Regions from separate parts of the Mesorhizobium sp. M0174 genome, predicted to be linked through region 1. Evidence: predicted binding sites of a transcription regulator. Region 1 holds the regulator's gene; each other region holds the start of a gene.

Region 1 (3,277 bases):
GTTGGCGTGCGCGCCGGCATTCCCGAGGAGATCAACGAAGCGATGCGGCGTACAGGCATCTACCACATCATCTCCATCTCGGGGCTGCATATGGCGTTGGTCGCCGGCACCATCATGGCGCTGCTACGCGGCGCCTTTGCGCTGTTTCCCGACTTCTCATCGCGACGGCCGGTCAAGAAATATGCCGCAGCCGCCGCGCTTTTTTCGATTGCGGCCTACCTCGTCTTTTCCGGCATTGTGGTAGCGGCCGAACGCAGCTTCATCATGCTGGCGGTGATGCTTATCGCCGTGCTGTTCGACCGGGCCGCGCTCACCATGCGCAACCTGGCGATCTCGGCCATCGCGGTCATCGTGGTGTCGCCGCACGAGGTGGTCGGTCCGAGCTTCCAGATGTCCTTCGCCGCGACGGCGGCCCTTGTCGGCGCCTATGCCGGCTGGTCCGACTACCGCGCCGGCAGGGCCACCACGCCGCCGCCGCGGCGGTCGCCGCTACGCCTCGCCACGCGAAAGGTCCTGCTGGGCATGGGCGGCCTGGCGATGACCTCGATCATTGCAGGGAGCGCCACGGCGCTTTTCGCCATATGGCATTTCCAGCGCGTGGCGCCGCTCAGCCTGTTCGCCAATCTGGCCATCATGCCCATCGTCTCACTGGTCGTCATGCCCTTCGCCGTCCTCAGTGCGCTGGCGATGCCGTTCGGCGCGGATGGGCCTTTCCTATACGTGATGGGCAAAGGGCTGACGGCGATGATCGCCCTGTCCGGGTGGATCTCCGAGCGCTCGCCGATCGATGCGGTCGGACTGATTTCGCTGAGATCTGTCCTTTTGGTGACGATCGCCCTCGTCATTGCCAGCATGGCGACGACCTGGTTGCGGCTCGCGGCACTTCCTTTTGCGCTCGCCGGCTTGCTAACGACAACGCAGACGCGCGTACCCGACGTATTGATCTCGGAGGACGCACGGCTGGTCGCGCTGCCGATCGGCAGCGGTGAGCTCGCCGTCAACCGGGCACGCCCGAATGAGTTCACGATCGACAACTGGAAACGCGCGCTCACATCAGAGGCTATCGTCGCGCCGGAAACACCTGGAAAGAACGATCCGCAATTCGACATTGCCGATCCGGCCGACCTACCGCCGGGCATGCCGTTCATTTGCACGGACGGTCTCTGCCTCGCCAGGCATCCATCCGGCGCGATCATTGCGCAAGCCAAGGACCGCGATACCGCACGGCCAGCCTGCGCCTTCGCCAGCTTGATCGTCATCGACGACGCCACCGCCCATAATCCCTGCTACTACGACCGGCTGGTCCTCGTCGTCACCAAACGGCAACTGGCGCGCGCGGGAAGTGCGGCCGTCTATTTCGATCCACAAGCGGCAACACGCGCCGAAATCCGCTTCGCCGTCGAAAAATCATACCGGCCCTGGCACGTGCAGCGGAAATTTTCACGCGCGGCGCGCGGCCTGCCGCCATACCGCAGAGCCGACAATCCAAAAGCCGGCACCAAGGGCGCAACTCAGTAGCGGCGGATCAGCCCAACGAGCTTGCCCTGCACCTTGACCCTGTCTGGTCCGAAGATGCGCGTCTCGTAGGCCGGATTGGCGGCCTCCAGGGCGATCGAGGCGCCCTTGCGGCGGAACCGCTTCAGCGTCGCTTCCTCCTCGTCGACCAAGGCCACCACGATCTCACCGGGGCTCGCCGTATCGGCGTTGCGGATGATCACCGTGTCGCCGTCGAAAATGCCAGCCTCGATCATCGAATCGCCTTTGACCTCGAGCGCATAATGCTCGCCGCCCATGATCATATCCGGCGGCACCGAAATCGAATGCGTCTGGTGCTGGATAGCATCGATCGGCACACCGGCGGCGATGCGGCCCATTACCGGGATCGAAACGGCGGCGACGACATCGTCGTCATTGCCGGCTGCAGGGACGCGCGACGATGTGGGCTTGCCCTGCCGAGGGGCACCTTGCCCAAGACTGCCCTGGATGACACTCGGCGAGAACTTGCGTGCCGCATTGAGGCCGGGGGCGATCGAGTCAGGCAGGCGTAGTACCTCCAGCGCACGGGCCCGGTTGGGCAAACGGCGAATGAAGCCGCGCTCCTCCAGCGCCGTAATCAGTCGGTGGATTCCGGATTTGGAAGCCAGGTCGAGCGCTTCCTTCATCTCGTCGAAGGAAGGTGGGATACCGCTTTCCTTCAACCTTTCGTGGATGAACATAAGCAGTTCGTGTTGTTTGCGTGTCAGCATAGCGACCCCCAACAGAATCAGAAAACAAACCCAGAACAGACACTATCTGTTCCAGTTGTGTTCCGCAACTGTTTAAAGTTTAATGAATGCGTTAAGGCTCGGGAAACAAACGACGTCCCCTACCGGCGTACCGTATTTTCACCGCCGCGAGCCTCATCCCCTTGATTCTGCTTTCGTTTGCGCCGTTCTGGCCTCCTTGAAGGCGGCACTGGCATCGGCCGTCGGTCGGCAAAGGGCACGGAATTGAACCCGTATCGACTGTGCGGTTTGGTCAATGCACCGTGAACGAAACGAACTCAAAACGCCAACCTCGGGCTAACTCCAGGTTTCCACCGCCTGGTCAGGCTGCTTCTCGCCGGTGGAGCCTTGCTACGCGCTACCCGGTAATGGAAGAACAGTTGATGCGTGTCCGGCGTTGCGTTGGATTTTTTGAGGGAGCAGGCAAATCATGACGGGAATTCCCGATCTCGTGGCCGTAAAGGCGATGGATGCCGCGGATCCGCTGCGCGCGATGCGCGACCGCTTTGTGTTGCCGCAAGGAGTGATCTATCTCGACGGCAATTCGCTAGGAGCTGCTTCACGTGCCGCCTTCGATGAATTGCGCAAGGCCGCGACCGAAGAATGGTCGCATGATCTCATCCGCGCATGGAACACGGCCCGCTGGTTCAACATGCCGCTTGAACTTGGCGACCAGCTCGGGCGCCTGATCGGTGCCGCGGTCGGCCAGACGGTGGTCTGCGACACGACGTCGGTCAACATCTACAAGCTGCTGCACGCGGCCATGGCCATGCGACCGGAGCGGCAGGCCATCGTCGCCGAGGGCGATAGTTTTCCGACAGACCTCTACATGGCTGAGGGTGTGGTTTCGACGCGAAAAGATGCGCTGCTGCGCCTCTCGGGGGTCGACGCGCCGACCATCGAGGAGCTGATCGACGATCGCACCGCCGTGGTGCTGGTCAATCACGTCAACTACAAATCGGGCGAACTGCGCGACATGCCGGCTCTGACGCGCAGGGCCCAGGAAGCCGGGG
Region 2 (3,277 bases), on a different contig from region 1:
TGCACGAAAAGCCGTGAAAACAGGATATGCCCGACCACTTGCCCGTCTTCGTCCGCCACCAGTTCGACGACGGCATCACCGCCGCTGACCAGCGCGTCGACCAGTCCGGCCTCCGTCTGCTGGCCGAATGCGTGTTCTTCGACAAGGCGGATCGCCTCGCGGTCCCGCGGCGTCGCCGCGCGTATGGACATCATGCTCATGACAATTTCATTCCTTTTTCGAGCTTGGCCCCGCGCAGAAACTCCTGCGCGGCTATGGGCCTTGCGCCCGCACGTTGAACTTCGACCAGCCTGATCGCGCCTGACCCGCAGGCGACCGTCAGCCGGTCATCGAGAATTCCTCCCGGTTCGCCGGCGCCTTGCGAGAGCGTCGAGCGAAGCAGTTTCAGCCGTTCTACACGGCCGCCGATTTCGGCCTCGCACCATGCACCGGGAAAGGGCGACAGGCCGCGAATCTGGTTGTGCACGTCGCCAGCAGGTCGCAGCCAGGCTATGCGAGTCTCCGATTTATCGATTTTCTTGGCGTAGGTCACCCCCACCTCCGCCTGTGTGGTAAATGTCAGCGTATTCCGCTCCAGCCGCTCGAGCGCTTGCACCATCAGCGCAGCACTGAGGACCATCAGCCGGTCGTGCAGATCGCCGGCCGTCATGTCGGGTCCAATGGGACATTTTTCAACCATTGCCACCGGCCCGGTGTCGAGGCCTTCGTCCATCCGCATCACCATCATGCCCGTTTCGGTATCGCCGGCCATGATGGCGCGCTGGATAGGGGCAGCGCCGCGCCAGCGCGGCAATAGCGATGCGTGACCGTTGAGGCAACCGAGCCGCGGCGCCTCGAGAATGGGTTTGGGCAGAAGCAGCCCGTAGGCGACGACCACGGCGACGTCGGCACCCAAGGCGCGGAACGCCTCCTGCTCCGCCTCGCTCTTCAGCGACACCGGCGACCGCACCTCGACGCCCAGCCGCTCCGCCTCACGCTGCACCGGCGACGGCGTCAGTTCGAGCCCGCGCCGGCCGCCGGCGCGCGGCGGCTGCGTGTAGACGGCCGTCAACCCGTGCCCGGCCCCGGCAATCGCCCGCAGCGTCGGCACGGAGAATTCAGGCGTACCCATGAAGATGACACGCAGGGGCATTTCGTCGACGCCTACCCCACCATCTTGCCCGGCGCCTTGTCCCTGGCGAGCTTCTTGAATTTCTTGACCACCATGTCGCGCTTCAGCTTGGAGATGTGATCGATGAACAGCACGCCGTTGAGGTGGTCGATTTCATGCTGCAGGCAGGTCGCCATCAGCCCCTCGGCCTCGATCTCCTGCAGCTTGCCGTCGCGGTCGAGAAACTTCACCCGCACCGCCGCCGGACGCTCGACCTCGGCATAGTAATCCGGGATCGACAGGCAGCCTTCCTCATAGACCGAACGCTGGTCGGAGCTTTCGAGGATTTCGGGATTGATGAAGACGTGCGGTGCCGGCGTCTCGTCCTCTTTGGCCAGGTCGATCACCAGCATGCGCAAGGGTTCGCCGACCTGGATCGCTGCGAGGCCGATGCCGGGCGCGTCATACATAGTGTCCAGCATGTCGCCGGCCAGTTTGCGCAAATCGCCATCGACACGCTCGACCGGTTTTGAAACCTGGCGCAGGACGGGATCGGGGAGGATGATAAGCGGCTTGATCGACATGGCGTCTCACCTAAGACCTCGCAGGAAAAGCGTCAACCGGGACGGCTTCGGGTCGTTCACGTTTTGATCTGTGCCGGCAGACCGAATCATCTATGCTGTCGGCATGAACGATCTGGCCACCATCCTGTCCGAACCTGTCGCCCGCCTCGGCGCCACCACGCTCACGCTCGGCCAAGCCCTGGGTTTCGGCGCAATGCTGTTCCTTGGACTGTTCGTGGCGCTCGTCGTTGCGCTCTGGCGATCGGCCAAGGCGCGTGTGGCGGCCGCCGAAGCCGCCGACCACGCCCGTGACGCCGAGGTGCGGATGGCCGGCATCTTGGCAAGCCAGGCGGAAATGCAAGGCCGCATGGGCGCCATCGCCGAAGTGTTCGGGGCGCGCCAGGCGGAACTGACCCAGTCGATCGGCCAGCGCCTCGATGCCATGACCGGCCGCCTGGGCCAGACCATGACCGAGCAGACGAGATCGACGCATGAGAGCCTCGCCAAGCTGCAGGAACGGCTGGCGGTTATCGATATCGCGCAAGGCAATATCCAGTCGCTGGCCGGCCAGGTCGTGCAATTGCAGGCGATCCTTTCCAACAAGCAGACGCGCGGCGCCTTCGGCCAGTCGCGCATGGAGGCCATCGTCGCCGACGGATTGCCGCACGGCGCCTATGAATTCCAGGCGACCTTGTCGAATGGCAGCCGGCCCGACTGCCTGGTGAAGATGCCGAACGGCGCGCCGTCACTTGCCATCGACGCAAAGTTTCCGCTCGAGGCGTGGAATGCCATCCGTGCCGCCGAAGGCGCCGACCTGCAGAAGTCGGCAGCACAGGCTTTCCGCCGCGACATCGAGGTGCATGTCCGCGATATTTCCGAAAAATACCTGATCCAGGGCGAGACGCAGGACACCGCCTTCATGTTCGTGCCCTCGGAATCGGTGTTCGCCGAAATCCATGAGAATTTCGAGGCCGTTGTCCAAAAGGCGCATCGATCGCGGATCGTCATCGTCTCGCCATCGCTTTTGATGCTGTCGATTCAGGTCATCCAGGCAATCCTCAAGGATGCCCGCATGCGCGAGCAGGCGCACCTGATCCAGGGCGAGGTCATCCGGCTAATGGAAGACGTCTCCCGGCTCGACGAGCGGGTGCGCAAATTGCAGACGCATTTCGGTCAATCGGCCAAGGATATCGACGACATCCTGGTCTCGACATCGAAGGTGACCCGGCGCGGACAAAAGATCGAGGCGCTGGAGTTTGGCGTGCAGCCGGCGGAGGATACCGCTGGTTCGAATGGCAGCGGAGCAAAAGCGGAAAGCAGCCCGCGCGTCGCTGATTCGAAAACCGGGCAGTTGAGGCTAAGGGTCGTCGAAGGCGACGATTGAGAGCTACGCCGGAACCGGAGGCTTCACCCGGATCTGGCGCTACTGCTCCTCGATGATGGTCGTGCCTTCGAATTCCGGCAGCCAATGCAGCGCCGAGCGGTGCCAGATCTGCTTTTTCGGCACCAGTTGCTCGCGTTGCCGTGCCGTGCCGACCCTGATGCCGTAAACCTTCGGTCCCTCGCCCGCCGACGTGGCGTAGAGATGCGAGCCACACTCACCGCAAAACGCCTGGGCGCGCTT
Region 3 (3,277 bases), on a different contig from region 1:
GGGCGGATCGACGAGCCACCAGCTTTCGCGGCGAAGCCGGTACGGCAGGGACCAACGGGAGTTCGTTTGCTCTTGCATGCCGCCCTTGTCGCATCCGGTCGGGTGGCAAGCGGGGCGGAGACGAGGAGATTTTCCGAAGTTGCGTGCAGTTTTTATGCACGGCTTGCCTCGGCCGGCTGCAGACGGCATAGATCGGAGATGACCACCGAAAGCTACCGCCCGCGCCGCTCGGTGCTTTACGTCCCGGCTTCGAACGACAAGGCGCTGGCCAAGATCCAATCGCTGGCCTGCGATACCGTCGTCATCGATCTCGAGGACGCCGTCGCCCCGGCCGACAAGCCTTCCGCGCGCGAAAAGCTGGTGGCGATTTTCGCCGGCCATTCCAACCGGCGCTGCGAGATGGTCGTGCGCATCAACGCGCTGTCGAGCGAGTGGGGCGGCGCCGACCTGCTGGCCGCGGCAAAATGCTCGCCCGACGCCATCCTGCTGCCCAAGGTCGACACGCCGCGCGACATTCTCGAGGCCGGCGACGTGCTCGACGACAATTTTATCGCCGACGAAGTCAAGCTATGGGCGATGATCGAGACGCCCAGGGCGCTGCTCAATATCGGGCCGATCGCTGAGCTCGGCCGCGACCCGGCCTCTCGACTGGTTTGTTTCGTTGCCGGAACGAACGACCTGGTCAAGGACACCGGCATTCTCGCCACGCCCGATCGGCGCTATCTCGTTCCATGGCTGATGCAGATGGTGCTCGCCGCGCGCGCCGGCGGCCTCGACCTGCTCGATGGTGTCTTCAATGATTTTCGCGATATGGACGGGTTTGCGCGCGAGTGCACGGAAGCGGCCGCCATGGGTTTTGACGGCAAGTCGCTGATCCATCCGGCTCAGATCGAAGCCGCGAACCGCGCCTTTGCACCGTCGCCCGAAGCAATAGCCGAAGCGCGCGCGGTCAAGGATGCCTTCGCGCTCGCCCAAAATACCGGTAGGGCGGTAGTTGCGCTGAACGGCAAGATGGTCGAGCGGCTGCATCTGGCGCAGGCCGAAAAACTGCTGGCGAAGGCCGCCGCTGTTCGCGCATGACTAACGCAACTGACGACAGGATTGAAGAATGAAACTCTACCGTTTTCTGTCCGGTCCGGACGATTCCAGCTTCTGCCACAAGGTGACGGCGGCGTTGAACAAGGGCTGGCACCTGTTCGGCTCGCCGACCTATGCCTATGACCAGGAAGCCAAGACCATGCGCTGCGGCCAGGCCGTGGTGAAGGACATCGAGGGCCAGGAATACGGCCCCGACACCAAGCTCAGCGATTGGTAGGGAGGTTCGCTGAAGCGCTCGTCCTTCGTCATCCTAGGGCGTAGCAGTCGCGAAGCGACGTCGCGGAGTACCCTAGGATCCATGCCGTTACCTCTGCCGAAGGGCACGGCGGATCAGGATTAGTCTAGTGTGATCTACCACCGATCGGGATAGCCCCGTTACCCAGAACGGGATGATGAGCGTTCGGTTCTGCACCGCCGGCGCACTGCATCACTATCACGGCATGGATCCTGGGGTCTGCGCCGCGTCGCTTCGCTCCTTGCTCCGCCCCAGGATGACGAGGAGCGGGGTCGCTCACTCCGCTGCCTCTTCGATCTTCTCCATATCGTCGTCCGACAGGCCGAAATGGTGGCCGATCTCGTGGATCAGCACATGGGTGACGATGTCGCCCAGCGTTTCCTCGTTCTCGGCCCAGTAGTCGAGGATGGCGCGACGATAGAGGGTGATGCGGTTCGGCCCCTCGCCGGTCTGCGGATTCCAGCGCTCGGCGATGCCGCGCCCCTCGAACAGGCCGAGCAGGTCGAAGGGCGTTTCCAGCGAAAGGTCGTCCATGATCTCGTCGGTCGGGAATTCGGCGATCTGAATGACGATCTCGCCGGTCAACTTGCGAAAGTCCTCCGGCAGATGGGCATAGGCCTCCAGCGCCAGGAGCTCGATTTCCTCCATCGTTGGCGAAAGCTGGTCGTGCCAGATGCGTGTTTGGTAGATGCGAGCCATGCTTTGTCCTTTGATCCCGGCATATAGGCTTTCAGGCCGAACTCGGCAAATGGTCGGGCTGCCGCCTTTGCCCCAGGATCATAAGCAGGAATAAATTCAGCGTGTCGTAATTCGCGTACGCACTGAGGAGGTGGTACCGTGCTGAACAAATTTCGAGCCGATGAGTCGACGGAAATGGTGGAAGGCGCGTCCTAGAGTTCCGCGACACCTTTCTTGCCCCTCGGGAAGGTTTGGTGGTCGTGATTGAGGTCTACCTAGACGAATCTGGCACTGACCATGACTCGCAAATTCTTTCCGTATCCGCCGTTTGGGCTTCAAAAGAAGACTGGCAGATCTGGACCCTCGAGTGGATCGTGGCGAAGGCGCCGATAAAAATTCACCACTCGGTCGATTGCCATAACAGGCATGGGGAGTACGAAGGGTGGACCCGTGAAGAGCGAGATAGACACGTCAAGCGCATCCTGCCGGTAGTCAAAAACCACTACATTCGGGGCATTATCGCCGCCGTCGACAGGCGGAAACTGAGCGAGGTCTTGGCTCACAAACATAGCTTAGCCATCAAGCCGGAAGACATGGTACGCGGCTGGTACTACATCTGCCTGCAATGGGCCCTTCGCAGCACGTGGGAGAAACTCGCATCGGAAGGCCACGATAACATCGCATTCGTCCATGAAGCCAACCAGTACAGCGCGGCGGCGACTGAGGCGTTCCAGCAAGTCCAGCGGCATTTTCCGGGAAAATCGGCGACTTTCAATTTCGGCTCAAAAACTAGGCACCCACCGCTTCAATGCGCAGACGTATTGGCATATGAGGGGAACCATCAAATGAGGAATTTTCGCGGTCCCCTACGAAAAACCCTCCAAGCTATCGACCCTAGCTTCAGCCGCTTTAGCTTTCGCAAATATGACGATGAAGAAGTCGATCAAATCGCCGACTTTACCGCCCAATATTTGAGACGCGTCGCTTCAGAATTGGCTTCAGGCTAGAGTCAAAAGCCGCCCCCTTTTTATCAACCCCAGGCTCCCGAGCGGTTTCCTTGAAAAGCTCGGATTGCTCTTTCTGGGAATAAATTCCCCATGACTCCGCTTGACTCTTCGGGCGGCCTCTGGAATCTATAGGAACATAACGGGAACAATTGTGAGTGGAAGCTGACCGTCATGGCGACAAGCGCCGTGGCGCGGGAGACTGTTTTTGCCCTGCGCCGCCAGATCGCGAAGATCGAAGGGACCTTGCCCGAGCGCCTGG

What was found. Region 1 encodes LexA, which represses DNA repair genes until DNA is damaged. Its sites were predicted from a motif close to TGTTCNNNNTGTGTTCNG; they were not measured.
Region 2: the regulator LexA is predicted to act here: its motif matches at 1,728-1,745, upstream of NKJ13_RS09780 (DNA recombination protein RmuC).
Region 3: the regulator LexA is predicted to act here: its motif matches at 2,174-2,191, upstream of NKJ13_RS22365 (metallopeptidase family protein).

What each region holds. Positions count from the first base shown of each region.
Region 1 is NZ_JAMYTB010000006.1:185,631-188,907, forward strand. It holds gene NKJ13_RS15035 (ComEC/Rec2 family competence protein) at 1-1,518, shown strand, start outside; gene lexA (transcriptional repressor LexA) at 1,512-2,246, opposite strand; partial or broken gene kynU (kynureninase) at 2,695-3,277, shown strand, end outside.
Region 2 is NZ_JAMYTB010000004.1:66,973-70,249, reverse strand. It holds gene NKJ13_RS09795 (GNAT family N-acetyltransferase) at 1-200, opposite strand, end outside; gene fmt (methionyl-tRNA formyltransferase) at 197-1,126, opposite strand; gene def (peptide deformylase) at 1,144-1,674, opposite strand; gene NKJ13_RS09780 (DNA recombination protein RmuC) at 1,778-3,037, shown strand; gene NKJ13_RS09775 (GFA family protein) at 3,077-3,277, opposite strand, start outside.
Region 3 is NZ_JAMYTB010000013.1:21,328-24,604, reverse strand. It holds gene NKJ13_RS22375 (HpcH/HpaI aldolase/citrate lyase family protein) at 199-1,080, shown strand; gene NKJ13_RS22370 (DUF1737 domain-containing protein) at 1,109-1,315, shown strand; gene NKJ13_RS22365 (metallopeptidase family protein) at 1,610-2,032, opposite strand; gene NKJ13_RS22360 (DUF3800 domain-containing protein) at 2,266-3,018, shown strand; gene NKJ13_RS22355 (ImuA family protein) at 3,190-3,277, shown strand, end outside.